Regions from separate parts of the Pseudomonas sp. E141 genome, predicted to be linked through region 2. Evidence: predicted binding sites of a transcription regulator. Region 2 holds the regulator's gene; the other holds the start of a gene.
The links. Region 2 encodes sigma-54, which starts transcription at its own class of promoters, with help from an activator protein. Its sites were predicted from a motif close to ANTGGCATNNANNTTGCTNT; they were not measured.
Positions count from the first base shown of each region.

Region 1: a site for sigma-54 is predicted at 6,705-6,724, ahead of glnK (P-II family nitrogen regulator). Genes of this name have one in related genera too.

Region 1 is NZ_CP084024.1:5,524,841-5,539,778, forward strand. Features, by position in the region: gene lysA (diaminopimelate decarboxylase) at 1-356, shown strand, start outside; gene dapF (diaminopimelate epimerase) at 361-1,191, shown strand; gene GKKCFE_RS24830 (DUF484 family protein) at 1,205-1,927, shown strand; gene xerC (tyrosine recombinase XerC) at 1,930-2,829, shown strand; gene GKKCFE_RS24840 (HAD family hydrolase) at 2,826-3,530, shown strand; gene sutA (transcriptional regulator SutA) at 3,742-4,065, opposite strand; gene GKKCFE_RS24850 (secondary thiamine-phosphate synthase enzyme YjbQ) at 4,167-4,592, opposite strand; gene GKKCFE_RS24855 (ammonium transporter) at 4,807-6,132, opposite strand; gene glnK (P-II family nitrogen regulator) at 6,166-6,504, opposite strand; gene GKKCFE_RS24865 (accessory factor UbiK family protein) at 6,917-7,177, shown strand; gene GKKCFE_RS24870 (sensor histidine kinase) at 7,264-8,541, opposite strand; gene GKKCFE_RS24875 (YifB family Mg chelatase-like AAA ATPase) at 8,818-10,311, shown strand; gene GKKCFE_RS24880 (aldose 1-epimerase family protein) at 10,318-11,532, opposite strand; gene GKKCFE_RS24885 (methyl-accepting chemotaxis protein) at 12,311-14,287, opposite strand; gene GKKCFE_RS24890 (LysR substrate-binding domain-containing protein) at 14,476-14,938, opposite strand, start outside.
Region 2 is NZ_CP084024.1:4,805,545-4,820,482, forward strand. Features, by position in the region: gene GKKCFE_RS21495 (KpsF/GutQ family sugar-phosphate isomerase) at 1-100, shown strand, start outside; gene GKKCFE_RS21500 (KdsC family phosphatase) at 101-625, shown strand; gene lptC (LPS export ABC transporter periplasmic protein LptC) at 633-1,205, shown strand; gene lptA (lipopolysaccharide transport periplasmic protein LptA) at 1,192-1,740, shown strand; gene lptB (LPS export ABC transporter ATP-binding protein) at 1,740-2,465, shown strand; gene GKKCFE_RS21520 (RNA polymerase factor sigma-54) at 2,629-4,122, shown strand; gene hpf (ribosome hibernation-promoting factor, HPF/YfiA family) at 4,199-4,507, shown strand; gene ptsN (PTS IIA-like nitrogen regulatory protein PtsN) at 4,520-4,984, shown strand; gene rapZ (RNase adapter RapZ) at 4,987-5,844, shown strand; gene GKKCFE_RS21540 (HPr family phosphocarrier protein) at 5,860-6,132, shown strand; gene pmbA (metalloprotease PmbA) at 6,226-7,572, opposite strand; gene yjgA (ribosome biogenesis factor YjgA) at 7,726-8,250, shown strand; gene tldD (metalloprotease TldD) at 8,296-9,738, opposite strand; gene GKKCFE_RS21560 (carbon-nitrogen hydrolase family protein) at 9,744-10,607, opposite strand; gene GKKCFE_RS21565 (YhdP family protein) at 10,768-14,571, opposite strand; gene rng (ribonuclease G) at 14,633-14,938, opposite strand, start outside.

The DNA of each region.
Region 1 (14,938 bases), 720 kb from region 2:
AGGATTTCGCCATCGTCGATGCGGCGATGAACGACCTGATCCGCCCGGCGCTGTACCAGGCCTGGATGGACGTCACCGCGGTGCGCCCTCGCGCTACCGCCGCCCGCAGCTACGATATTGTCGGCCCTATCTGCGAAACCGGCGACTTCCTGGCCAAGGGTCGGGAGCTGGCGCTGGAAGAAGGCGATCTGCTGGCCGTGCATTCGGCCGGGGCCTACGGGTTTGTCATGAGTTCCAACTACAACACTCGCGGCCGCTGCGCCGAAGTGCTGGTGGACGGTGATCAGGCGTTTGAAGTGCGTCGCCGCGAGACGGTAGCCGAGTTGTTTGCCGGCGAAAGCCTGCTGCCGGAGTAAAACCATGCTGCTGCGTTTTACCAAGATGCACGGCCTGGGCAACGACTTCATGGTCCTCGACCTGGTCAGCCAGCACGCGCACATCCTGCCCAAGCATGCCAAACAATGGGGCGACCGGCACACCGGTATCGGTTTCGACCAGTTGCTGATCGTCGAGGCGCCCAACAACCCGGACGTGGACTTCCGTTACCGGATCTTCAACGCCGATGGTTCGGAAGTCGAGCAGTGCGGCAACGGCGCCCGCTGCTTCGCCCGATTCGTGCTGGACAAGCGCCTGACCGCCAAACGGCAGATTCGCGTCGAGACTAAAAGCGGCATCATCGAACTGGATGTACGCAGCGACGGCCAGATCGGCGTCAACATGGGTGCCCCGCGCTTGATACCGGCGGACATTCCGTTCGAAGCGCCGGCCCAGGCCTTGAGCTATCAGTTGGAGGTCGACGGCACCACGGTGGAACTGGCGGCAGTATCCATGGGCAACCCCCATGCCGTCTTGCGAGTCAGCGATATCAACAGCGCGCCAGTGCATGAGCTGGGGCCGAAGATCGAAAATCATCCGCGCTTCCCCGCGCGGGTGAATGTCGGTTTCCTGCAGGTCATCGATCGCCACCGTGCGCAATTGCGCGTCTGGGAACGCGGTGCCGGGGAAACCCAGGCGTGCGGCACCGGCGCCTGCGCGGCGGCAGTCGCCGCGATCAGTCAGGGATGGATGGATTCGCCTTTACTGATCGACCTGCCCGGTGGACGCTTGTCCATCGAATGGGCAGGCCCCGGCCAACCGGTGCTGATGACCGGCCCGGCAGTACGCGTATACGAAGGACAAGTTCGTCTTTGAGTGAGTCAAACCCATGACCGACAAGCCACAGGTTCCAGCCCCGCAGCCCGACGAATCCCCCAGCCATCCGGACGCCGCAGCCGTGGCCGCGTACCTGGAGGCTCACCCGGACTTCTTCGTCGAGCATGAAGAACTGCTGGCGACGATGCGCATCCCCCACCGCCGCGGCGACACGGTGTCGCTGGTCGAGCATCAGATGAAGATTCTGCGCGAGCGCAACATCGAAATGCGCCATCGTCTTTCGCACCTGATGGACGTAGCCCGGGATAACGATCGGCTCTTCGACAAGACCCGTCGCTTGATCCTGGCGCTCATGGATGCCAACACCCTCGAAGACCTGGTGATGAGTGTCGAAGACAGTCTGCGCCAGGATTTCCAGGTGCCTTTTGTCAGCCTGATCCTGTTTGGCGATAACGCCATGCCAGTGGGGCGCTGGGTAACCCACGCCGATGCACAGACAGCCATCGGCGGCTTGCTCACGGAGAACAAGAGCGTCAGCGGCAGCCTGCGCGAACATGAGCTGGACTTCCTCTTCGGCGAAGAACAGCGCAAGCAGATCGGCTCCACCGCTGTCGTCGCCATCGCCCACCAGGGCGTACATGGCGTGCTGGCCATTGCCAGTCGTGATCCGCAACACTACAAAAGCTCGGTGGGCACGTTGTTTTTAAGCTACATCGCCGAAGTCACCGGCCGGGTCCTGCCGCGCATGACTGGTTCACTGCGCTCGGTACGCTGATGATGGAACGGCAGCTGGACGCCTACTGCGAACACCTGCGCAGTGAGCGCCAGGTGTCGCCCCACACGCTGTCGGCCTATCGCCGCGACCTGGAAAAAGTGTTGGCCTGGTGCCAGAAGCAAAACATCGGCAGTTGGGCAGCCTTGGACATCCAGCGCCTGCGCAGCCTGGTCGCCCGCCTTCATCAACAAGGGCAATCTTCCCGCAGCCTGGCGCGACTGTTGTCAGCAGTGCGAGGCCTGTACCACTACCTCAACCGCGAAGGGCTGTGCGATCACGACCCCGCCACCGGCCTGGCACCGCCCAAGGGCGAACGCCGGCTGCCCAAGACCCTGGACACCGACCGGGCCCTGCAATTGCTGGAAGGCGCCGTCGAGGATGACTTCCCGGCGCGACGGGACCAGGCGATTCTCGAATTGTTCTACTCCTCCGGCCTGCGGCTTTCCGAACTGACGGGGCTTAACCTGGATCAACTGGACCTGGCCGATGGCATGGTCCAGGTGCTGGGCAAGGGCAGCAAGACACGTTTGCTGCCCGTTGGCCGCAAAGCCCGTGAGGCCCTGGAGCTGTGGCTGCCGTTGCGGGCGCTGACCAACCCGGCCGACGACGCGGTATTTGTCAGCCAGCAAGGCCGGCGTCTCGGCCCGCGGGCGATCCAGGTGCGGGTCAAGGCCGCCGGTGAACGCGAGCTGGGACAGAACCTGCACCCCCACATGCTCAGGCATTCCTTCGCCAGCCATCTGCTGGAGTCTTCCCAGGACCTGCGCGCCGTCCAGGAACTGCTCGGCCACTCCGACATCAAGACCACCCAGATCTATACCCACCTGGACTTCCAGCACCTGGCAACGGTCTATGACAGTGCCCACCCAAGGGCCAAACGAATCAAGGGCGACGAATCATGACCATCGAGCTCATCACTTTCGACCTCGACGACACCCTATGGGACACCGCCCCGGTGATCGCCAGTGCCGAGGCCATCTTACGCCAGTGGCTGACCGACAACGCCCCGAACCTGGGCAGCGTGCCGGTGGAGCATCTTTTTACCATTCGCGAGCAAGTGTTGCGCGAGGAGCCCGGCCTGAAGCACCGCATCAGCGCACTGCGCCGACGAGTGCTGTTCCGTGCCTTGCAGGACGCCGGTTATGACCAGTGGCAAGCCTCGGAGCTGGCGGACGAAGCGTTCGAAACATTCCTGCACGCCCGTCACCAACTGCAAATCTTTCCCGAGGTGCAGCCTACCCTGGAAATTCTAGCCAACCATTTCGCCCTCGGCGTGGTCACCAATGGCAACGCCGATGTACGTCGCCTGGGACTGGCGGATTATTTCAAGTTCGCCCTGTGCGCCGAGGACATCGGCATCGCCAAGCCTGACGCCCGGCTGTTCCACGAAGCCTTGCAACGCGGCGGCGCCACAGCGCAAACCGCCGTGCACATTGGCGATCATCCGGGTGACGACATCGCCGGCGCCCAACAGGCCGGCTTGCGGGCAATCTGGTTCAATCCGGCGGGTAAAACCTGGGATGCCGAGCATGTACCGGATGCAGAGATTCGCAGCCTGACCGAGCTGCCGGGGTTACTGGCGGGGTGGCATAGCCAACCCTGAACCGCCTGTTTTGTGGCCACCAGAACTCAAATTGTGGGAGCGAGCCTGCTCGCGATAGCAATGGCACATCCAGCGTCGATGTGACAGATGGATCGCTATCGCGAGCAGGCTCGCTCCCACAGGATCCGCGGCGCCTGGCCTGAAGATTTTTATAGCCCATGAAAAAGCCCGCAGCGACGGCGGGCTTTTTCAGCAAGCAAGAAGCAGATGCTCAGATCGGGCGGCTGCCGTACTTGTTGTCCGGTTTCTTGGGCGGATCCGCAACAACGTTGGCCTCCACTTCCTGCACTTTACCGCCTCGGGCCAGGAACTCCTCCATGGCCTTGGCGAGCGCATCACGCTCCTTGTTCTTGGCCTCTACGCTCGGCAACTCGTCGACCGAAACCGCCGCCTTGGCCTTGCCTTTGGCGGTTGGCGCCGGTACATCGGCCCCATCGTCGTCGGCGACGTCTTCAGCCGCCGCTTCCAGGCCTTCTTCGGTCTCGTCTTCGTCACCTACTTCGAGGTCGTCGTTTTCCAGATCATCGTCGCTCATGTTCTACCTCATGACTTGCGAAAAGCAGATTAGTTATAGCCCAGCTTCGCCGTCTGTCGAAGGCTGCCAGAAAAAATTCAACATCCGCCGGCAATCAGCGGTTACTCCCCATCACCGTACAAAGTGGCGAGGACTTTACGAGCACCGCCATGATCACGGTGCTCGCCCAGATAAACACCTTGCCAGGTACCCAATGCCAGCCGTCCCGCCGTGACCGGCAGGCTAAGCTGACACCCCAGCACGCTGGCCTTGAAGTGCGCCGGGAGGTCGTCCAGGCCTTCGTCGTTGTGCTCATAATCGGCGGTTCCTTGTGGGATCAGCCGATTGAAAAATCGTTCGAAGTCTCGACGCACCGCCGGATCGGCGTTCTCGTTGATGGTCAACGAGGCCGAGGTATGCTGCAGCCACAGATGCAACAGACCGACACGACATGCCCGGAGTTCAGGCAGGCCGGCGAGCAACTCGTCCGTTACCAGATGAAAGCCCCGAGGCCTTGCCCGCAGGGTTATCAGCGTCTGTTGCCACATACAGATCTCCGCACGTTCGGCGCGCATTCTAGCGCGCTCTGGGAAAAAACAAAGGGCCTAATACGCCTGCTTTGGTGTAAGCCGATGGCGGTAGAAAAACCCATGTCGCGTACATAACAAAAGACGTCGGAAAAACCGGTACATCCTGTGAGCAATGACAAACTCCAGACAAAAAAATGCCCGGCGAACCGGGCATTTTTTTTATTGCGTGTACTTACAGATTGTAGCCACGCTCGTTGTGCTGGGCCAGGTCCAGGCCGACCGCTTCTTCTTCCTCGGAGACACGCAGACCCATGACGGCGTCCAGGACTTTGAGAATGATGAAGGTGACGATCGCGGTGTAGATCACCGTGAAGCCTACACCCTTGAGCTGAATCCACACTTGCGCGCCGATATCAGTCACGGTGCCGAAGCCACCCAGGGCCGGCGCTGCGAACACACCGGTCAGGATCGCGCCCAGGATACCGCCGATGCCGTGCACGCCGAAGGCGTCCAGGGAGTCGTCATAGCCCATTTTGCGCTTGAGGGTAGTGGCGCAGAAGAAGCACACCACACCCGCCGCCAAGCCGATGACCAGGGCGCCCATCGGGCCCACGGTACCGGCAGCCGGAGTAATCGCCACCAGACCCGCCACCACACCCGAGGCAATGCCCAGTGCGCTTGGCTTACCGTGGGTGATCCACTCGGCGAACATCCAGCCCAACGCCGCAGCAGCGGTTGCAATCTGGGTCACCAGCATTGCCATACCGGCGGTGCCGTTGGCCGCGATGGCGGAACCGGCGTTGAAGCCGAACCAGCCTACCCACAGCATGGCCGCACCCATCAAGGTGTAACCCAGGTTATGCGGTGCCATCGGGGTAGTCGGGAAGCCCTTGCGCTTACCCAGTACCAGGCATGCCACCAGGCCAGCAATACCGGCGTTGATGTGCACCACGGTGCCGCCAGCGAAGTCCAGCACACCCCAGTCCCACATCAGGCCGCCGTTGCCGGACCAGACCATGTGCGCAATCGGTGCATACACCAGGGTGAACCACACGGCCATGAAGATCAGCATGGCGGAGAACTTCATCCGCTCGGCGAACGCGCCGACGATCAGGGCCGGGGTGATGATGGCGAACGTCATCTGGAAGGTGATGAACACCGCTTCAGGGAACAGGCCAGTCAGGCTACTAGGCGTGAGGCCCGCCAGGAATGCCTTGTTCAGACCGCCGACGAACGAATTGAAGTTGACGACGCCCTGCTCCATCCCCGTGGTGTCGAACGCAATGCTGTAGCCATAAATGACCCACAGGATGCTGATCAGACCGGTAATGGCAAAGCATTGCATCATCACGGAAAGAATGTTTTTCGACCGAACCATGCCGCCGTAGAACAGCGCCAGGCCGGGAATAGTCATGAACAGTACAAGAATTGTGGCAGTGAGCATCCAGGCAGTGTCGCCGGAGTTCAGGACTGGGGCTGCCGCTTCTTCTGCCATGGCCAGGCCAGGCGTTACGAAGGACAACAGGGCTCCTAGCCCTGCGAATTTACGCAGAGTCATATTGTTTTCTCCTGGGGCGTTGGGTTTGGCGGCTTAGATAGCGTCGGTATCGGTTTCGCCGGTACGGATGCGAATAGCCTGTTCCAGATTGACCACAAATATCTTGCCGTCACCAATCTTGCCGGTATTGGCGGCCTTGGTGATCGCCTCGATAACCCGGTCCAGATCCTTGTCGTCAATGGCGACATCGATCTTCACCTTGGGCAGGAAATCAACCACGTATTCCGCGCCGCGATACAGCTCGGTGTGACCTTTCTGCCGACCGAAGCCTTTGACCTCAGTAACGGTAATGCCCTGCACGCCGATTTCGGACAGCGACTCGCGCACGTCGTCCAACTTGAACGGCTTGATGATGGCAGTGACTAGCTTCATGAAACTTTCTCCCGAATTGGTGGACTTGCCCCAGGAAAACAAACCCGACTCAAGTCTAAGCGCAGTGCCTGGCTTTGTAACGCATCGTCGGCCCAAGTTGCCCGACCGGTGCCAGCTAACCACTCTGACGAAGCTCCCCGCCTCGCCGGCTGCACTGCATTCGTCACAGCGACTGCATCAGTGCATGGGTCATCAGCCACTAAGCAGAAACCTTGCCATCTGTGCCCAAACCTTCTGATTTCAGTCTCTTACCCACTGTGCCGGCTCGCGCCGCACCCCGAACAGGAACAATACGCACAACAACAGTGCGGCGATGCCCGGTCCAGTGCGCGAAAAGCGTGCACTCCTTGCTCGCCAATTGAATATAGACGCTGCGTGATACACTGCCCTCATCGTTTTCAGGACACCTGCCATGCTTGCGCCCAAAGACCTCCTCGACGCCCTCAGCGGCCACGCCTCCCGCCTATTGAGCGGCGACACACCCCTGCCCAAAAGCGAAATCGAAAGCCAGTTCAAGGCCCTGCTACAAAGCGGGTTCAGCAAGCTGGATCTGGTCAGCCGGGAAGAATTCGACAGTCAGATGGTCGTACTGGCCCGGACCCGGGCGCGGTTGGAGAGCCTGGAGGCGAAGGTGGCGGAGTTGGAGGCGAAGATAAATCCTCCTACCGAATAAAATCCCCAGCAGGAGCTGCTGAAAGCTGCGATTTTTTGTCTCGCTCCCCTGCAACGCTTTTTTGCCGAGACCTCAAGCCGACTAGGTCAGCCACTCGCGGCTCGCTGAGATTGACCTTGGGCCAGCGCAAGCGGCAACTCCAGGGTAAAGAGCGCGCCCTTGCCCGGCCCCGCGCTCTGCACTGTCAGCTCGCCGCCCATCTCGTGCGCAGCCAGAATGCAACTGTGCAGTCCAAAGCCGTGACCGTCGGCACGCGTCGTAAAACCATGCTCGAACACCCGGGTGAGATTGTCCCTGGAGATACCCTCGCCGTTGTCCTCGACCTCGATCCGCACATGCTTGTCGTCAGTGGCCTTCAGACGCAGGGTAATGCGCGACGGTCGATCCGCCACCGAATCAAGCGCCTGCTTGGCGTTGTTGATTAGATTGATCAGTATTTGCAGCACCTTGTGCTTGTCCAGCGACATCATCGGAATATCGGCGAGCTCCTTGATCAGCGTCACATGATGACGCGCCAGGGACACATCGCAGATGCGCACCACATCCTCGATCAGCTCTCGCAGCGAACCCGGCTCCAGCACGCTGGAGTTACCGGCATAGGACTGCTGGGTGGCGACGATTTCCTTGATATGGTCGATGCTCTTGGTCAGCTGCACCAACTCATCGATCATGCTCCGCTGCTCGGCTGCCAGGGCTTCGGCCAACTTGCCAAGATAGCCGGGTAGCGCGCGACCTTTCGGATCGCTGCTGATAAAGGCGCCGAGATCATCGGAATGCTCCTTCATCAATTCAGCAACCCTGATCACCCCCTGCCCCTTGGATGCGTGCACTTTCTCGTACAAGAGTCGGGCTGACACATTGACGCTATTGAGTACATTGCCCACGTTGTGCAGCACATTGGTGGCGATTTCCGCCATACCGGCCCGGCGCGCGGTAGTGACCAGTTCGGCCTGCGCCTCACGCAACTCGTCATTGACCCTGGCCAGTTGCTGCGGGCTGGGGATCTTAAGGGCCGCAGGCACTAGCCGAACCAGCAGGATGGCAGTAATCACCGAGGCGATAGCAGTGATTACCTTAACCAGCGCCGACAGCCAATAGTAGGGCTGCCAGATAGTCAGGATTTCCATCACATGGCTGGTCCCGCAGGCCAGGATGAACACACCAAAAGCCGTCAGCATCCAGTCAAAAGGCACGTCTTTGCGCTTGTGGATAAAATACAGAAGGGTGAAGGGGATGGAGATGTAGGACAGGGTGATCAAGCCATCGGCAATGACATTGGTCCACAGCAAATCCGGCCGCCACATATAGCAATGCCCGTGGGGCATGAAGCGCTTGTCGGTTAACAGAGCCAGCAGATCGTTCATGGGCCACTCACTCCCTGTGCCGTAGATGCCGATTGGACAAATCGGAGTCTAGCAGGGGCTGGGGCGGTCATTTCGAAGGCTCCGTGAAACGACCGCAGAGCCCTGCTGAACGAACGCGCGCCCTATCGCCATCGTGTTCGCGGGGGTGATCGGCCATTAGTAACCGCAACATCCTGGCAAAATTTTCGCCTTCGATTGCCCCACCGAAAGCCTATCCCACGACTAACCTTCAAGAGCCGCAGGACGCGGCCCCTTATTCACTCAAGGAACGATTGCATGTCGCTCGCCATTGTCCATAGCCGCGCCCAGGTGGGGGTGGAGGCTCCTGCCGTTACCGTTGAAGTCCATCTGGCCAATGGTTTGCCATCGCTGACGATGGTCGGTTTGCCTGAGGCGGCGGTGAAGGAAAGCAAGGACAGGGTACGCAGTGCGATCATCAATTCGGGCCTGAATTTCCCGGCGCGGCGCATCACGCTGAACTTGGCGCCGGCGGATCTGCCCAAGGACGGCGGGCGGTTCGACCTGGCGATTGCCTTGGGGATCCTGGCGGCCAGCGTACAGGTGCCGACCCTGATGCTGGACGATGTGGAATGTCTCGGGGAGTTGGCGTTGTCCGGCGCGGTGCGCCCGGTGCGCGGCGTGTTGCCCGCGGCGCTGGCGGCGCGCAAGGCCGGGCGTACGCTGCTGGTGCCGCGCGCGAATGCCGAGGAAGCCTGTCTGGCATCGGGGCTGAAGGTGATCGCGGTGGATCATCTGCTTGAAGCGGTAGCCCACTTCAATGGCCATACCCCGGTGGTGCCTTATGTTTCCAACGGGCTGCTCTCGGCGAGCAAGCCCTATCCTGACCTGAATGAAGTACAAGGCCAGGTCGGGGCCAAGCGCGCATTGCTGATCGCCGCTGCGGGAGCCCATAACCTGTTGTTCAGCGGACCACCAGGCACCGGCAAGACATTGCTGGCGAGTCGTTTACCGGGGTTGTTGCCGCCACTGGCTGAAAGTGAAGCCCTGGAGGTCGCCGCGATTCAGTCGGTCGCCAGTTGCGTACCGTTGAGCCATTGGCCGCAGCGCCCGTTTCGTCAACCGCATCACTCGGCGTCCGGCCCGGCGCTGGTGGGTGGCGGCTCAAAGCCGCAACCGGGAGAGATCACCCTCGCCCACCATGGCGTGCTGTTTCTCGATGAACTGCCGGAGTTCGACCGCAAGGTTCTTGAGGTCTTGAGGGAGCCGCTGGAATCGGGCCACATCGTGGTTTCGCGCGCTCGTGACCGGGTGCGCTTTCCGGCGCGTTTCCAGTTGGTGGCGGCGATGAATCCCTGCCCCTGTGGATACCTTGGCGAGACCAGTGGCCGATGCTCGTGTACGCCGGACATGGTGCAGCGCTACCGCAATAAACTCTCCGGCCCCTTACTGGACCGCATCGACCTGCACCTGACCGTCGCCCGGGAAGCCACGGCGTTGAGCCCCAAAAGCGAATCCGGTGACGATACGGCTACCGTAGCCGAGCAAGTGGCGGAGGCCCGCGAACGCCAGCAAAAGCGCCAAGGATGCGCCAACGCGTTCCTGGATCTGCCGGGTTTGCGTCGACATTGCAAGTTATCCACAACCGATGAAACCTGGCTGGAAACCGCCTGCGAACGACTGACCCTGTCGCTGCGAGCCGCCCACCGCCTGCTCAAGGTCGCCCGTACGCTGGCGGACCTTGAGCAAGCGGATCGAATCAGCCGGGAGCACTTGGCCGAAGCATTGCAATACCGGCCCGCCACGCCCTGATGGGCATCATGGCTTGCTCAGGTCCACCAGCGGCGTATTTCGTACTTCGGTTTGCTGGGCGCCCTGGATTTCATCGATACGTTTGAGGGCTTTATCCACGGCACCTTTATCCGCCAACAGGCTGTAGTGGATCTGGAACTGCTTGTGCTCTTTTGGCGCGATGGTGGGCACCAGGCCCAGTGGCCGTTGATACCGGCGGTTATAGGAAAAACTGGTGCCCGGCTCCAGCCCGGTCACGTAACCCTGACCTTGGGTATCGGTGTTTTTCCACAGGGAGAACACGGGGAGCGTGCCGGTGTTGAAGCCCACCGATACACCGAGGCTACCGGCCTTGTTGTGCAGCACGGTGAGGGTGTCGCCCTTGGCATCGGCATAAGGCACGACGTTGTAGACGGTTTCGTCGTAGTCCTTGGTTGGCCCTCGGTAGGTTTGCCAATCCGCCAGATCGCCCTTGGCCTTGTCGTTGAACGGCGAGACCTGCTTGACCGGCGCCGCGAAGCGAGCCCCCTGCTCCAGGAACGGTGTACTGAAATTGCTGTGGTAAAGCGCTTGGTATTCCTTCGGATAGTCGCCGTTGTTGGTCAGCGTGTCCTTGAGTGCGAAGCTCACGCTGCCGGGCTCGGTCAGCAGTTCGGTTTGTACCGAGAAATCGACTTTCTTGAAGGCTTGCTCCTTCAGCTCGCCCCGCAGAGTAATCGCATAAGGCGGTTTTTCATCGATGTGCAGCGTCACTTTGTTGGCCGGGATGTTGGCGGCGCGGCCATGCAGCGTCAGCAGCTCGCCGTTGTCCATGCCGGGATGGCCGACCCATTCGTAGCCACAGCGGGTCACCAGCTCGTTGAAGCCTTCGAGCCAGCCCAGTCCACCGCGGCCGTTGAGCTCAATAAACGATGGATTGACCACTTCCTTGACCGGCGAATCCCAGCCCATACGCACTTCACCGACCGAGGCCTGCAGCACGTTCATGCCCCGTGTTGGGACGACCGAGAGCTTCATCGTGCCGTTGTCGATATCGACGATGCTGACGCCTTCCTGCCGACCGCCATGCAGGGTGCGCATTGTCACGGAAAAGGGCTTGTCGGTTTTCACGCCTAGCTGCTGGCTGGTGATTTTCCAGGGCTGAGCGGCTTTATCGGTGTCGAGCAGGACGTAATCCCAGGCCATGGCGTGGGACGTAGCGCCCAGGGCGCTGAGGGCAATGACAAGTTTGAGCGGAGTCATAAGGGCAGCCTTTTCTTGGAGTTGTGCGGTTTTTATAGACTTGAAGAAACGTTTCAGCAAGCTTAAAAACAGCGATAACCTTGAAAACCGCAAACGCCCGCTCGCCGCCAAGCCCCTGTAGGAGCGAGCCTGCTCGCGATAGCGGTGGGTCAGTGGCGGGGATGTCGGCTATGCCGACGCCTTCGCGAGCAGGCTCGCTCCCACACTGGTCGGGGATGGCCGCAAAATCTTCGTTCGTCGCCAAGCCTCTGTGGGAGCGAGCCTGCTCGCGATAGCGGTGGGTCAGTGGCGGGATGTCGGCTATGCCGACGCCTTCGCGAGCAAGCTCGCTCCCACACTGATCGGGGGGATGGCCGCAAAATGTGCGTTCGCCGCCAAGCCCCTGTGGGAGCGAGCCTGCTCGCGATAGCGGTGGGTCAGTGGCGGGGATGTTGGCTATGCCGACGCCTTCGCGAGCAAGCCCGCTCCCACACTGGTCGGGGATGGCCGCAAAATCTTCGTTCGCCGCCAAGCCCCTGTGGGAGCGAGCCTGCTCGCGATAGCGGTGGGTCAGTGGCGGGATGTCGGCTATGCCGACGCCTTCGCGAGCAGGCTCGCTCCCACACTGGTCGGGGATGGCCGCAAAATCTTCGTTCGCCGCCAAGTCCCTGTGGGAGCGAGCCTGCTCGCGATAGCGGTGGGTCAGTGGCGGGGATGTTGGCTATGCCACTGTTGTCGCGAGCAAGCCCGCTCCCAGAGGGATCTGGGGTGAACTTGCTCGCGATGGGTCTGCGACGGCTCAGCGGAAGCGGTCAACCTCTTTGCGCAGGTCCTGCGCCAGTTTTTCCAGTTCCTTGGCGGTGATCGCCAGGTTCGAGACCACTTCGCGCTGTTCGCTGTTGGCCATGGCGATGCTTTGCAGGTTGCTGCTGAGCAGGGTCGCGGTGCTGCTTTGCTCCTGAGTGGCGGTGGTGATCGCCGCGAATTGCTGGCCTGCCGAACGGCTTTGCTCGTCGATGCGCGCCAGGGCCGAGGCCACATTGGCATTGCGCGACAAGCCTTCTTGCATCAACAAGTTGCCTTTTTCCATCGTACTGATGGCGTTACCGGTTTCCTGCTGGATGCTATTGATCATGCCGGAAATTTCGTCAGTGGCCTGACGGGTACGGGACGCCAGGCTACGAACTTCGTCAGCCACTACGGCAAAGCCCCGGCCCTGCTCACCCGCACGGGCGGCTTCGATGGCCGCGTTGAGCGCCAGCAGGTTGGTCTGCTCGGCGATCGAGGTGATCACCCCGACGATGCCGCCGATTTCCTGGGAGCGCTGGCCCAAGGTGTTGATGACCGTGGCAGTGCTGTTCAGTGCGCCAGCAATTTGCTCCAGCGACGAGGATGCTTCATCCATCGACGTACGACCGATGCGGGTTTGCTGGGCGTTATCCTGGGCCAGGCGTTCGGTATTGCCCATGTTATCGGCGATGTTCAACGAGGTCGCGCTGAACTCTTCCACTGCGCCAGCCATGCTGGTGATTTCGCCGGACTGCTGCTCCATGCCCTCATAGGCCCCGCTGGACAACCCGGACAGGGCCTGGGCGCGGCTGTTGACCTCTTGCGAGGCCTTGCGGATATGTTCGACCATGGTCGACAGGGCCTGGCTCATCTGGTTGAAGGCACGGGCCAACTGACCGATTTCGTCGTGGCTCGACACATTCAGACGCACGCTCAGGTCGCCGGCGCCCAGCGCCTCGGCCTGGCGCACCAGATCGCCCAGCGGGGCCAGTTTGCTGCGCAGCAGCCACACCGCCGAGCCCACGGCCAGCAACATGGCCAGCAAGCTGCCGATAGCCAGTTGCGTACCGACACTCCAGGTCACGGCGCGAATCTCGGCTTTCGGCATGCTCGCCACCACCGCCCACGGACCGTCCTCGAACGGCACGGCAACGCTGTAGAAATCTTCAGCGGTATCGCTCCAGAACACACCTTTGCCTGGCTTCTTGACCAACTCCTTGATGGTCCCGGTCGCCTGCTCCAGCGCCTGCACACCCGCTGGCGGAACCAACCATTTGTTTTGCTCATCCAGTACCGCCAGCGAACCGGTCTGACCGATACGGAAGCGCTTGAGGTTCTCGAACTGGGCGTTCTGTGCGTCGGTGTAATCGAATCCCACATACAACACGGCAATGATCTTACCGCTGCTATCGCGTACGGGGGTGTACTGCGACATGTAGAAGCGCCCGAAAAGCAGGGCCCGCCCAATGTAGCTCTGCCCACTCATGACCGGGGCATAAGCCGGGCCGGCACGGTCGAGCAAGGTGCCGATGGCCCGCGTACCGTCCTGCTTGGTCAAGGAAGTGCTCACGCGGATGAAATCGTCGCCGCTGCGCACGAACACCGTCGCCACCCCGGCGGTCGTCTGCTTGAAGTCATCAACTTCCTTGAAGTTGTTGTTCAGCACTTCGCTGCCCAGTCTCAGGGTTGGAGCCTGCACGCCTGCCACCGCGACCGGCTCATCCGGGTGCACGCTCAGCCCCGCGCTGAAGCGTTTATCGAACAGTCCGCTCAATCGCTGCGTGCTTTCACGCAGGGTGCCATGGAACGTATTGAGCTGGTCGGCCATCAGACGCGCTTCGCTGGCCAGGTGTTCTTCACGGGTCGCGAGGTTGGCGGAGTCCAGCGAGCGCAGGGCAAAGACGGTGCTGCCGGAGATCACGATCGCCAGTATCACGGCAAGGGCTAGGCCCAGCTGTGAGGCGATTCGGGCACGAGGTTGAGACATGACGGCTCCTAGCCAAGTGACCGGATCATCCTGATCACGTCGCACACTCGGCAATTTTATTCGGGTGATATGTAGGCAGTCCCTTTCTAATACGAAAGTACTACTTCCACACATTCGGCGGCGAAACCGAATACTTGAGCGCTTTGGAAGGAATAATGCCAAGTGGCTAGCACGGGCGCTTCAACGATTCAGCCCAGACGCTTTACGTCGGGTAATTGCATGGCCTTCACTTCGCCCTGGAGAAAATCGCTCAGACGGCGCAAACGTTCACCTCCTGGACGGGTTTTCGGCCAGACGAGGTAATAGTGCTCGCCGCTGGCGACGGCGGTAGGCCATGGCAGGCTCAAGCGCCCTTGGGCCACGTCCTCGGCCACCATCAACAGATCACCCATGGACACGCCGTAGCCGCGCGCCGCGGCGATCATGCCCAGTTCCAGCGTATCGAACACCTGCCCGCCCTTGAGCGAGACCTGATCGGACAGACCCATGCGCGAAAGCCAGTTGCGCCAATCACGACGGTCCGGCGTGGGATGCAGCAATTCTGCGCTGGCCAACCGCGCCACATCCCAGGGCTGGTCGTTCAACAGGTTCGGTGCGCCTACCGGAATCAGCTCCTCGGGAAACAGCAAGCTTGCCTCCCAGTCGCTAGGA
Region 2 (14,938 bases):
GGAAGACCATAAGATCAGCGCCCTGGTGGTGGTCGACGACGAAGACCGCCCGGTGGGCGCCCTGAACATGCACGACTTGCTGCGTGCGGGAGTCATGTAAATGAACACAGACCTGCTGCAACGTGGCAAAGCGATCAAACTGGCCGTGTTCGACGTGGACGGCGTCCTGACCGACGGCCGCCTTTATTTCCTCGAAGACGGCAGCGAATTCAAGACCTTCAACACCCTCGACGGCCAAGGCATCAAGATGCTGATGGCCGCTGGCGTGCAGACCGCCATCATCAGTGGCCGCAAGACCCCGGTGGTCGAGCGGCGCGCGAAGAACCTCGGCATCCCCCACCTTTATCAGGGACGTGAAGATAAACTGGTGGTGCTGGACGAGCTTCTGGGGCAACTCAACCTAAGCTATGAACAGGTCGCCTACCTCGGTGACGACCTGCCGGACCTGCCGGTGATTCGTCGGGTCGGCCTGGGCATGGCGGTGGCAAACGCGGCCGGCTTCGTGCGCGAGCACGCCCACGGCATCACCACGGCGCGAGGCGGCGAAGGGGCCGCCCGTGAATTCTGTGAACTGATCCTTCGCGCCCAAGGCCGCCTCGAGGCGGCCAACGCCGCGTATCTGTGAGTCATTTATGCTAAGCAAGAAAATTCGCACCATCGTGGTGTTCGGCTGCATCGCAGCGATTTTCGCGGCGGTCGGGTATTGGAACATCAGCCCGGAACGCTTCCTCGACCGCCCTGCGGTCAAGGTCCAGGAAAATGATATCGACTGGTATGCGACCAACACGCATACCCTGCAATACCTGCCCGATGGCAAAGTGCAGTATGAAATGACGTCCGACAAAGTCGACCACGTCAAGGCCAGCGAAATCACACTGGTCACCAAGCCAGACCTGAACATGTTCAGGGGCACCGAGTTTCCGTGGCACGTGCAGAGCGAACGCGCCGAGGTCAATCCCGACGGCACCGAAGTGGAACTGATTGATTCGGTACGCATCGCCCGGACCGATGAGAAGAACCGTACGACCATCATTACCAGCAGTCGTATGACAGTCTTCCCGCAGCGAGAATATGCGCAGACCGAGCAACCCGTTAGAATCGACGGCGCCGGTGGTGTGTCGACCGGCACGGGAATGAAAGCGTATTTGAAGGAAAGCAGGATACACCTGCTATCGAACGTAAGAGGACAGTATGAAGCTCGCTAAAACCCTCCCTATTTTGCTCAGTCTGGGCGCAGCACTGGGAAGCGCGAGCGCCTGGGCCCTCCCCACCGACCGCGACCAGCCTATCCGCATCCAGGCCGACGACGCCCAACTGGACGACAAGAACGGTGTAGCCACCTATAAAGGTGACGTGATCATCACCCAGGGTTCGATGAAGGTCACCGGCAACACCGTGACCATCACCCGCACCCAGTCCGGCGACATCGACGTCGTCACCTCGGTGGGCAACCTGGCCTACTTCGAGCAGATGCAAACCGCGGGCGACACCAAGCCGGTTCAAGGCTACGGGGTAACCATTCAGTACCACGCCGCCAAAGACCGCGTGGTGCTGATCGATCGCGCCAAGGTCATCGACAAGGACGGCAACACCACCCAGGGCGAGAAAATCGTCTACGACACGAACAAAAAGCTGGCCAGCGCCGGTCGCGCCACTGGCAGCAAGGTCACCGAGCAGCGTCCACGGATCGACATGGTCATCCAGCCGAAAAAGAAAACCGACGAGCAGAAGGCCCAGTAATGGCAACTCTGAAAGCTCAGCACCTGGCCAAGAGCTACAAGAGCCGCCAAGTCGTGCGTGATGTCAGCCTGTCCATCGACAGCGGCCAGATCGTCGGCCTGCTCGGCCCCAACGGCGCGGGCAAGACCACCTGCTTCTACATGATCGTCGGCCTGGTTCAGGCCGATCAAGGCCGCGTCCTGATCGACGACCTGGACGTCAGCCACCAGCCGATGCATGGCCGGGCGAAGGCCGGTATCGGCTATCTGCCGCAAGAAGCGTCGATCTTCCGCAAACTGTCGGTTGCCGACAACATCATGGCGATCCTCGAGACCCGCAAGGAACTCGACAAAGCCGGTCGCCGCCAGGAACTGGAAAGCCTGCTGCAGGAATTCCACATCAGCCACATCCGCGACAACCTGGGCATGAGCCTGTCCGGTGGCGAACGGCGCCGCGTGGAAATCGCTCGCGCCCTGGCCACCGCACCGAAATTCATCCTGCTGGACGAACCATTCGCTGGCGTGGATCCGATTTCGGTCGGCGACATCAAGCAGATCATCCACCATCTCAAGGCCAAGGGCATCGGCGTATTGATCACCGACCACAACGTTCGCGAGACGCTGGATATCTGTGAAACCGCCTATATCGTCAATGATGGCCAGTTGATTGCCGAAGGCGACTCCGCGACCATCCTGGCCAATGAACTGGTCAAGGAAGTGTATTTGGGCCATGAGTTCCGCCTGTAAGCGAAAAGTGTCTGGTCAATCACCTCGGCGTCGCTAATTTTATTACGTGACGCCCTAGGCAAACACTTCAGTTTCAGGCATATAATTTGCTTAAGTTTGGCGCTTCGGCGCCCTGTAGTGGATGGCGCATGTGCGCCGGCGAATAAGGTGTTAAGCCCCAGCCATGAAACCATCGCTAGTCTTGAGAATGGGCCAGCAGCTGACGATGACACCGCAGCTGCAACAGGCCATCCGCCTGCTCCAATTGTCGACCCTGGACCTGCAACAGGAAATCCAGGAGGCCCTGGAGTCCAATCCGATGCTCGAACGCCAGGAAGAAGGCGACGACTTCGACAACACCGATCCGCTGGCCGATAACGTCGAGCAAAAGACCAACACCGAAATCCCGGAACCGTCCTATCAGGAAACCGCCCCGACGGTGGATAACCTTGAGGATGGCGAATGGAATGAACGCATCCCCAACGATCTGCCCGTGGATACTGCCTGGGAAGACGTCTACCAGACCAGCGCCAGCAGCCTGCCCAGCAGCGATGACGACGAGTGGGACTTCACTACCCGCACCTCCACCGGCGAAAGCCTGCAGAGCCACTTGCTGTGGCAACTGAACCTGGCGCCGATGTCCGATACCGATCGTCTGATTGCCGTGACGCTGATCGACTGCATCAACAATCAGGGCTACCTGGACGAGACGCTTGAAGAAATCCTCGAGGCCTTTGACCCCGAGCTGGACATTGAGCTGGACGAAATCGAAGCCGTCCTGCACCGCATCCAGCAGTTCGAACCCGCCGGCATCGGTGCTCGCAACCTGGGCGAGTGTCTGCTGTTGCAACTGCGTCAGTTACCCGCCAAGACGCCTTGGCTGGCCGAAGCCAAGCGACTGGTCACCGATTACATCGACTTGCTGGGCGGTCGCGACTACAGCCAGTTGATGCGTCGCATGAAGCTCAAGGAAGATGAACTGCGCCAGGTGATCGAGCTGGTCCAGAGCCTCAACCCGCGCCCAGGTTCACAGATCGAGTCCACCGAACCCGAATACGTGGTTCCCGACGTGATCGTGCGCAAGCACAACGACCGCTGGCTGGTGGAACTGAACCAGGAATCGGTGCCCAAGCTGCGGGTGAACGCCCAGTACGCCGGTTTCGTAAAGCGCGCGGACACCAGCGCCGACAACACCTTCATGCGCAACCAGTTGCAGGAAGCGCGCTGGTTCATCAAGAGCCTGCAAAGCCGCAACGAAACCCTGATGAAAGTAGCCACCCAGATCGTCGAGCATCAGCGCGGCTTCCTGGAGTACGGCGACGAAGCCATGAAGCCGTTGGTCCTGCACGACATTGCCGAGGCAGTGGGCATGCACGAGTCGACGATTTCGCGGGTGACCACCCAGAAATTCATGCATACCCCCCGGGGCATATATGAACTGAAATACTTTTTCTCCAGCCACGTCAGCACCTCCGAAGGCGGTGAATGCTCGTCCACAGCCATCCGCGCGATCATCAAAAAACTGGTGGCCGCGGAAAATCAGAAAAAGCCGTTGAGTGACAGCAAGATCGCTGGTTTACTGGAGGCACAAGGCATTCAGGTGGCCCGCCGTACCGTCGCCAAATACCGTGAATCCCTCGGGATCGCACCTTCGAGCGAACGCAAGCGGTTGATGTAACAGGCCACGCCACAGCGTTCCAGTGGCAGGCATTTCTGCCTGCCGCTTTATGCACTGGCAACGAAGGAGAAGCTGTATGCAAGTCAACATCAGTGGACACCAACTGGAAGTGACCGAACCTCTTCGCGAATACATCGGCGAAAAACTCGAACGATTGGAGAGGCATTTCGACAAGATCACCAACGTGCAAGTCACGATGAACGTCGAGAAGCTGCTGCAGAAAATCGAAGCCACGTTGCATATCCCCGGCGGAGAAGTGGTTGCCAATGCTGCGCATGAAGACATGTATGCCGCGATTGACCTGCTGACCGACAAGCTGGATCGCCAACTCAAAAAGCATAAGGAAAAGACCCAGAGCCTCCTCCAGGGCGCGACCGGTCGTTAACCCCCCTAATCCATGATCCGACTAGAATCCATCCTGACCCCCGGCCGTTCCCAGGTGAACGTGCCGGGTGGCAGTAAAAAGAAAGCCCTCGAACAAATTGCCAACCTGATCCACCGAGAGGTACCGGATCTGGAAATGCAGGATGTCTTCGAGGCCCTGTTTGCCCGTGAAAAACTGGGCTCCACCGGCTTTGGCAACGGTATCGCCATTCCCCATTGCCGCCTCAAGGCCTGTACAGCGCCGATCAGTGCGCTGCTGCACCTTGAAGCACCCATAGATTTCGACGCCATCGACGGCGCACCGGTCGACCTGCTGTTTGTACTGCTGGTACCGGAAGCGGCGACCGATGCGCACCTTGAGCTGCTGCGCCAGATCGCCAGCATGCTGGACCGCAAGGAAGTGCGCGAGAAATTGCGCAGCGCGCCGAGCAACGAAGCCTTGTATCAGGTTGTCCTGGACGAGCAGAACGGTCATTAAACATGCGCATGATCATTGTCAGCGGACGCTCCGGCTCCGGTAAAAGCACGGCGCTTAACGTGCTTGAGGACAGCGGCTACTACTGCATCGACAACCTGCCGGCCGGCCTGCTGCCGGAACTGGCCGAGCGCGCCCTGATCCATACCGAACTGGCGCAACCGCTGGTGGCGGTCTCCATCGATGCACGTAATCTGCCGAGCCACCTGTCGCGGTTCCCGGAGCTGCTCGCGGAAGTGCGCAATCGGCACATCCAGTGCGATGTGCTGTATCTGGATGCCGATGAGGAGACGCTGCTCAAGCGTTTCTCCGAAACCCGTCGGCGTCATCCCCTGAGCAACGCAAGCCGCTCCCTGGCCGAAGCCATTCATGACGAGAGCCAGTTGCTGGGGCCGATCGCCGACCTGGCGGACCTGAAGGTCAATACCACCCACCTGAACCTGTATCAACTGCGCGACACCATCAAGTTGCGTCTGCTGAACCAGCCGGAGCCAGGCACGGCATTTCTGGTGGAGTCGTTCGGTTTCAAGCGCGGAATGCCGGTAGACGCCGACCTGGTGTTCGATGTGCGCTGCCTGCCCAATCCTTATTGGAAACCGGAGCTGCGCGAACAATCGGGGCTCGACCAGCCGGTGATCGACTACCTGGCCGCCCAGCCGGATGTCGAGGAAATGTACCAGGACATCTCCAGCTACCTGCTCAAATGGCTGCCGCGCTTTGCCGCAAGCAACCGCGCCTACGTCACGATTGCCATTGGCTGTACCGGTGGCCATCACCGCTCCGTCTACCTGACCGAACGATTGGGTCAGCTCCTGCAACAGTCCCTGAAGAACGTCCAGGTTCGCCACCGCGACCTCAGCTAAAGGATTCACATCGCGATGCCCGCTCTGGAAATTGAAATCATCAACAAGCTGGGCTTGCATGCCCGCGCGTCAGCCAAGTTCGTCGGTGTGGCAGGTCAGTTTCCTTGCGAGATACTCGTGGGCCGTGACCCCGAGAAAATGATCAATGGCAAAAGCATCATGGCCATGATGATGCTGGCAGCCGGCCAAGGCACCAAAATCCATCTGCGAACCGAAGGTGAACAGGAGCAGGAGGCGCTGGATGCGTTGGTGGGGCTGATCAACAACTACTTCGATGAAGGCGAATAGCCTTAAGCTCTGAAGCAGCCACAGGGGTTTGCGAACACACAAAAAAGGCGCGTCATCCACTTGGATGACGCGCCTTTTTTACTGCGCTGAAGGTCAGCTACCCGCCACCGTCATTCGCTCGATCAACACCGAGCCGGTGCGGATGTTGCTGCGCAGTTCCAGGTCGTTACCCACCGCCAGGATCTGCTTGAACATATCGCGCATGTTACCGGCGATGGTGACTTCCTGGACGGCAAACTGAATCTCGCCGTTCTCGACCCAGAACCCCGCCGCGCCGCGAGAATAGTCCCCGGTGACCATGTTCAGGCCATGCCCCATCAGTTCCGTCACCAGCAGGCCACGGCCCATGCGACGCAGCAAGGCTGCCTGGTCCTCTTCGCCATGGGTCACGAACAGGTTATGTACGCCACCGGCATTGGCGGTGCTGGGCATGCCAAGCTTGCGACCTGAATAGGTGCCGAGAATGTAGGAAACCAGTTCGCCATTCTCCACGAATGGCTTGGCGTAGGTGGCCAGGCCATCGCCGTCGAAGGCGGAGCTGCCCATGGCCTGCATCAGGTGCGGACGCTCATCGATGGTCATCCACTCCGGGAACAGTTTCTGGCCGAGTGCCCCTTCGAGAAACGATGATTTGCGATACAAATTGCCGCCGGAGACCGCCGACAAAAAGCTGCCAAACAACCCGCCGGCCAGTTCGGCGGCAAACAGCACCGGCACTTCACAGGTCGGCACCGGCCGCGCACCCAAGCGGCTGGCCGCCCGCTGCGCGGCTTTGCGGCCAATACTCACCGGGTCTGCCAGAAGATTGCCCTGACGGTTCACGTCATACCAGTAGTCGCGCTGCATCTGGCCGTTGGCTTCGGCGATCATGACGCAACTGAGGCTGTGCCGGGTCGACGCATAACCACCGATAAAACCGTGGCTGTTACCGTATACACGGCAGCCCTGATGGGTATTGAGGGTCGTGCCGTCGGCGTTTTTGATTCGCGGGTCGGCGTCGAAAGCCGCCGCTTCACAGCGCAACGCCTGCTCGATGGCTTGTTCCGGGGTGATGTCCCAGGCGTGGAACAGGTCGAAGTCTCGCAGTTCCTTGCACATCAGCGCAGCATCGGCCAGGCCCGAAGCTTCGTCCTCGGAGGTGTGCTGGGCGATCGCCAGCGCAGCGGCAACGGTTTCACGAATGGCGTCAGGACCACTGGCCGACGTGCTGGCCGAGCCCTTGCGCTGGCCGGCGTACAATGTGATGCCAAACCCCTGGTCGCGATTGAATTCGACGGTCTCCACCTCGCGCTGGCGTACCGATGTCGACAAACCTTGTTCCAGAGAGACCGCCACCTCACACGCACTGGCGCCCTGTCGCTTGGCTTCGGCAAGGATCTGCTCGACTTGTTCCTGCAGTGCCGGCAATGCTTGCGGGCCGACGCTCTGAACTGCACTCATGGTGTATCTCCACTCAAATTCTGCTTTCGGTCAGGGTTTGTACGAATAGTGCCTTCGCGACTTTGCGTACAAACCTGAGGCCTTCGAGCGACCGGGCCGGACAAGCGGCCCCCGACTGGTTATCATGGCGGCGTTTCTTTGCGGACTGCCACCATGGTTGATTCTTACGACGACTCCCTCTACGAGGGTGAAAAAAGCAAATCCCAGGTCAAACGCGAGCTGCATGCTCTGGTTGACCTCGGCGAGCGCCTGACAACACTCAAGCCTGACTTGCTGGCCAAACTGCCTCTGACCGACGCCTTGCGCCGAGCCCTGGCCGATGCGCCCAAGCACACCGCGAATATCGCGCGTAAACGGCACCTGCAATTCATCGGCAAACTGATGCGCGACCAGGACACTGACGCCATCCTGGTTCTGCTCGATCAACTCGATGCCTCTACCCGGCAGTACAACGAACGCTTCCATAACCTGGAGCGCTGGCGCGATCGCCTGATCGCAGGCGATGACGGCGTACTGGAAAAATTCGTCATCGACTACCCGGAGGCTGACCGTCAGCAACTGCGCTCCCTGATCCGTCAGGCCCAGCACGAGTTGGCGCAAAACAAGCCACCGGCCTCGAGCCGTAAAATCTTCAAATACATTCGTGAGCTGGACGAAACTCAACGCGGCCTGCGCTGAGTAACGACCGTGGGTGGAGGCCTCGCACTCCACCCAGCGCTCCCGTCATGCGCCCGTGCCACCCACGGTAATCGCATCAATCTTCAGGGTCGGCTGACCGACACCCACCGGTACTGACTGCCCATCCTTGCCGCACGTCCCCACGCCGCTGTCCAGCGCCAGATCGTTACCGACCATCGACACCTTGCTCATCGCCTCCGGCCCGTTGCCGATCAGGGTCGCGCCCTTGACCGGCGCAGTGATCTTGCCGTCTTCGATCAGGTAAGCCTCACTGGTGGAAAACACGAATTTGCCGCTGGTGATATCCACCTGGCCGCCGCCGAGGTTGGCGCAGTAAATACCCTTTTTCACCGAAGCGATGATTTCCGCCGGATCGCTCTGACCGCCCAGCATGTAGGTGTTGGTCATGCGCGGCATCGGCAGATGCGCGTAAGACTCGCGGCGACCATTGCCGGTACGGGCCACGCCCATCAGGCGGGCGTTGAGCTTGTCTTGCATATAGCCCTTGAGCACGCCGTTCTCGATCAGGGTGGTGCATTCGGTCGGGGTGCCTTCATCGTCGACACTCAGGGAGCCGCGACGTCCGGCCAGGGTGCCATCATCGACGATGGTGCAGAGTTTCGAAGCGACCATTTCGCCCATGCGGCCGCTGTAGGCCGAACTGCCTTTACGGTTGAAGTCGCCTTCCAGACCGTGCCCCACCGCTTCGTGCAGCAGCACACCGGACCAGCCAGAACCCAGCACCACCGGCAATGTGCCGGCCGGCGCCGGGATCGCTTCAAGGTTGACCAGGGCCTGGCGCAGCGCTTCGCGGGCGTAACCCATGGCGCGATCTTCGCTGAGGAAATAACGGTAATCGGTGCGTCCGCCGCCACCATGGCCGCCGCGCTCGCGACGACCGTTCTGCTCGACGATCACACTGACATTGAAACGCACCAGCGGCCGGACGTCCGCCGCCAGACCGCCGTCGGTGGACGCCACCAGGATTCGCTCCCAGACCCCGGCCATGCTCACCGATACTTGCTGGATGCGTGGATCAAGGGCGCGAGTGGCGACGTCGATGCGCTTGAGCAGCTCGACCTTTTCGGCGCGGCTCATGACTTCCAGCGGGTTGTCCGGCGCATACAACTGCGTCACGTCCTGGCTGCTGAAGGCCTGTACCTTGCCGTTCTGCCCGGCCCGGGAAATCGAACGAGCGGCACGGGCTGCGGCGCCCAGTGCTTCAAGGGTGATGGCGTTACTGTAGGCAAAGCCGGTTTTTTCCCCGGACTGGGCACGCACACCCACGCCCTGGTCAAGGTTGAAACTGCCCTCCTTGACGATACCGTCTTCCAGCGACCAGGACTCGGAGATCATCCCTTGGAAATACAGGTCGGCTGCATCGATGCCCGGGCCGGCCAGGTCGCCCAGCACCCCTTGCAGGCTTTCGAGGGTGACGCCACCGGGGGCTAAAAGGTGTTCACTGACTGAGGATAACAACCCGCTCATATGTTCTACGCCTTGAATTCGTCGTCTTGGACAGGCCGCTGTCGAGCGCCCTGCGAGAAAAAGCGCCGATGGCTAGCCACCGGCATACGCGCCCGGATGGACGCCTGTTCGCTGCTGTCGCGCTCGGCCAGCAAAACGGCCTCGCCTTGATCCTGTTGCGCCAGCACACGGCCCCACGGATCGACTATCGCTGCATGGCCAAAGGTTTCCCGTGGCCCTGGATGCAGCCCACCCTGAGCGGCTGCCAGCACATAACACTGGGTCTCGATAGCCCGGGCGCGAATCAACACCTCCCAATGGGCAGCGCCAGTCACTGCGGTAAACGCCGAAGGCGCGGTGATCAATTCAGCCCCGGCGGCGCGCAGCTCGCTATAGAGTTCCGGGAAACGCAAGTCATAACAAACCGTCAGACCAACCCGTCCTACAGGTGTATCGGCCACTACCACGTTGTAGCCATAAGCATAGTCATCAGACTCGCGATAACGACCGCGATTGTCTGCCACGTCCACATCGAACAGGTGCAGCTTGTCGTAGCGCGCGACAATCTGGCCCTGATCGTCGATCAGCAACGAACAGGCATGCACCCTGGCGTCCGGTTGGTCCATCGGCGGCAACGGCAACGTGCCGGCCACAATCCATAACTTGAGGTCACGGGCGGTCTGTTTCAACCAGGGCAGGATCGGTCCCTGACCAAAGGCCTCGGCACGACCGATGTCCGCCACATCCCGCCGGCCCATGGCCGCGAAGTTTTCAGGCAGCACCGCCAGCCTTGCGCCGCCAGCGGCAGCCTGTTCCAGCAGCACACGAGCGCGGGCCAGATTGGCGAGCACATCGCTTTGACTGACCATCTGAATCACTGCCACTGGCATGGTGCTTCCCTCTTTTTTATCCTCGCCCGAGGCGGCTGTGGGAGCAAAGCTTGCTCGCGATGAGGCAGGTACATCCAACATATAGGCTGGCTGATACACCGCAATCGCGAGCAAGCTTTGCTCCCACAGGCTCGCTCCCACAAGGGGATGTCATTGCCTGTCAGAACGGCTTGTCGAAGGTAATCTTCGGCTCTTTCCACGGCCCCTTGACGTCGTATCTTACGCTGGCAAAGCGCGCCACACGGTCGCCAATCAGTTTGTCGATCAGAAACAGCGCCCCACCCACCGCTGGCGCGCCGACAATCAGCGCTGCAATCGGCAGGTTGTTGGTCACCGGCAGCGTCACCTGCAACTTGGCGTCGACCCGATCGGCCACCATGTCCAGTGTGCCATTGAGCTCCAGGTTGCTCGACGGTCCCGTCAGGGTGATGGGTTCACGGGTCACGTAGACACCGTTGCTCGCCACCAGCAGCCCCTTGACCCGATCGTAGCTCAAGCCTTTGCCAAACAGGTCAGAGAAGTCCAGGCGCAATCGGCGGCCGATGGAGTTGAAGTTCAGCAAGCCAAATACCCGCAGCGCCTGGGCGCCGCCTTCCAACTCGACGAACTGGCCCTTGCTCAGCGACGCATCCAGACTCCCGGAGAAGCGCTTCGTGGCGACCCACGCTGGCGAGCCAGGCCAGCGACCATCGACGTCCAGGCGGAATTTCTCGCTGGTCACGCTCGGCGCATAGCCCCAGCCCTTGAGCACATCGGCCAGATTCTTGCCACCGATGCGGCCTTTGTACCAACTGCTGGTGGAGCCGGGGACGCCTTCCCAGCCACCATTGCCGCTCAAGACCATGCCCTTGAGGCCCATATCCAGGTTGTTCAAGGCAATGCCCTTGCCTGTCGGACGCACCTTCAACGACCAGGCACCAATGAGGTCGGGCCCCTGGAACAACTGGTCAATGACAATATCCATGGCCGGAATGTTGCGAGGATCGACCGAAGCCAGCGGGTCCGGCGCGTTTTCGTCGGTCTGGACCGTCGGGTCGGCGGCCGGCAGGCGAATGTAGTCAAGCTTGATACCGATCGGTGCGGCCTTCGCGTCCGGCAGACTGGCGGTGCCCTTGGCCTGCTCGCTGGCAAGTCGCAAAGCCCAGGCGTCAGGCTTGCGGTCCAGTTGCACCGAAGCCCGGTCCAGGGTCGTGCCCATGGCGGTGAGCTTGCCGATGTTCAGATCGACGCTGCTAAGCAGTTGTTTGGCGCTACCGCCCGGATCCTGCCCCGCATACTTGCCCACCAGCTCCTGCCACGGACTCACATCCAGCTGCGACAGCGTCCCGCGCAGGCGCAGGCCCTTGCCTCCCGGCAGAATCGCATCACCGTTACCGAGCAAGAGTTCACCGCGACCGTCTGCAACCTGTCCGTTCGGCGCCGCGTAGGTGAAGCTGGCCAGGTCGCCATAATCCACCCAGTAACGGCGCTCCGCGCCTTGCAAGGTCATGCGAAACACCGTGTCACGCCCGGCATCGGGCGCCAACCCGAAGGGCGCGGGCAGATCCACGGCCACGCCCTTGAGACTGGAACTGACCGACAGTTGGCTGTCGGCACCGTCGAGGATCACCTGCAACTGATACGGCACCACGCCAGTCACCGGCAATGGTTGTGTAACCTTCAGCCAGTCAGTGAGTTTCTTGACCTCCACCTGTCCGGAGGCGGCCACCCGCGTAGTCAGTTCACCGGCACGGCCTTCGGCAAAAATCTGCGCGGTCACGGGCCGGTCGAACGCTCGGGCCGCGATATTCTTGCCGCTCAGTCCTTTGTTGCTGTCGAAGCGGAAATCGCCCTTGAGCTGCGTCAGCTCCAGCACCGGCTCGCTGAGCTTGAGCCGGGCCTTGTCGGTCTTGAAGTCCACCAGAATCTTCGGTTGCTCGCCTTTCGCCAAAGGAATATCCAGCTTCACACTGCCCAGCAGGTCGCCCTCGCCTTCCCAGCCGGCGAACGTCTGCGCCGTACCGATCGGCGCCGTCTGCAGGATCTTCAAGCCGTCACCCAAGCCTCCGGCGAACTCGCCGTCCAACAGCAGATGGGAATTCTGGCCGCTGGGCACATGGGGGATGTTCACCGAAACATTCCTGACCTGGGTGTCCAGCAACTGCCCCTGGCTGGCAAAGATACGCACGCCGCTGTCTTCGACGAAAACATCACCGCTGACCTTGCTCACCGAAGGCCAACCCGGCTGGAAGGCCAGCTCGGCATCATGCACCTTGAAAAACAGGCTGATGCTGCGAGCCGCGTCTTCGGCACCGTGGTTCAGCGAACCTTGATACTGGAAAAAACCCTGATCCACCGCGCCCTTGACGATTGCCGTGCGCAGCCACTCATCCAGCGCAGGGCTCAGGACAGCAGGCAGATACTTGGCGGTATAGCGACCGTCGCCATCCACCAGGCCGACCCGCAGGTCCATGTAGTCTTCCTGGCTATGGTCGAAATGCAGGCGAATCAGGAAGTCACCGGCAATCCGGCCCTCCTCCCCCAGTACCTTCAGGTACGGCGCAATCAGCGTGAAACCCTGCTTGTCCAGTTTCCAGGTAAGCCGGGCGTTAGCCTGCAAGTATTGCCAAGGTTTGGCGAAGATCGGGTCCAGGTGCAGGGAAAAATCTTTGCTGTCCATGCGCAGCTCACCGCCGCCCAGGTCGCCGCTCAGGCTCCCGGACACGTTGCGCGCCGCCGGGGCACCGCGATAGGCATCAAAACCTACGGTGTCCAGGTTGGTGGCGAAGCTGACTTTCTGATCACCGCTGTTCTGCGGGCGGTAGTCCACCAGCACGTTGCGCAGGCCGCCCGTGAACTTGAGCCGGTCGATTGCCGTGGCAACGCCTTCGGGCAACGGCGCCAGGGCATGGAGCAACGGCGTCAGCGGCGTGAGGTCGAGGCGATCAGCCTGCACGTGCCAGAGTTCTTCGGTTTTTTCGGTGGCGTTGGTCTGTTGCAACTGCAGGCGCGATTCCCAACGGGTTTCGCCCAGGCTCATTGCCAGGGAATCGAAGGTTGCGCTGAATCCCTGGTCGCTGCGCTGGAAATACCCGTTGAGCGCCAGGTTATGGATCTGCACCGGCTTGCGCTCGGCATAGGCGCCCTGAATGTCCGGCGCGTTCAGTCGAATGGCCGCGCTTTGCACGGTGCCCGCGCCCCAGCTCAGCCAGAACTCTGCGCCAGCCTTGATCCGGGAAAAATGCCATTGTCGGGTCAGGCGTTCCGGCAGCCATTTGGACCAATCGCTTTGCGGCAGACTCAGGTAGACATCAGCCTGGCCGTTCTTCCAGTCGCTGGCACGGATACGGGTGCGCAGGTTGATCGCGACGGGTTGGCCGTCAGGCAGGGTCAGTCGGGCATCCAGACGCTGACGGGCAACACCAGTGCGCAGGCTCAGGCCAACATAGGTCAGGGTCAACGGCGGTTGTTCCAGCGGCTGCAAGGTCACCTGGCTGTCGAGCACCGACAGCTTCGAGATCATCTGCATGCGTTCGAGCAGTTGCTGGGGATCCAGGGGCTGATCATCCTGCACTGGCAGCCCCTCCAGGGCCCACTTGCCGTCGGCGCCTTCCTTGAGGCTGATCTTCAGGCCGCTGAGTTCCAGGTGAGCAATGCGCACCTGACGCGCCACCAGGCTGCCCCACAAGTCCGGCACGGCCCGCACCTGATCCAGATGCAAGGCATTGGCGCCCTCGCCGACCATCACGTCGTGGGCCAGCAGGATGGGGGCCAGGGCACTCCAGCTACCGTCCAGGCTGCCGATATGCACGGGGATGCCCAACGCTTCGCTGGCGCGGGTCTGGACCTCGGCGCGGTATTCGGCCACCAGCGGAGCCAGTTCTCGCCCGAGGCTGACATACAGTGCCACCAGCACCAACAGCAGCGCGCACAGGCCCAGGCCCCAACGGGTCAGCGCGGCCAAAATGCGTGTCAGACGCTCCATGTCAGCGGGCTCCCCTGGCAAAAGTATTCAAATCCGCGGGGCTGCCGCTCATGAAGCCACTTCAGAGCAGCACCACGTCGTATTGTTCCTGGGAATACATGGTTTCCACCTGAAAGCGAATCGTGCGACCGATAAAGGCCTCCAGTTCCGCAACGTTCCCTGACTCTTCATCGAGCAGGCGATCCACCACTTTCTGGTTCGCCAACACTCTATAACCTGTGGCCTGGTAAGCGCGTGCCTCCCGGAGGATTTCCCGGAAGATTTCGTAACACACGGTTTCCGGGGTCTTGAGCTTGCCCCGGCCCTGGCAACTGCTGCACGGTTCGCACAGCACCTGCTCAAGGCTCTCGCGAGTGCGCTTGCGGGT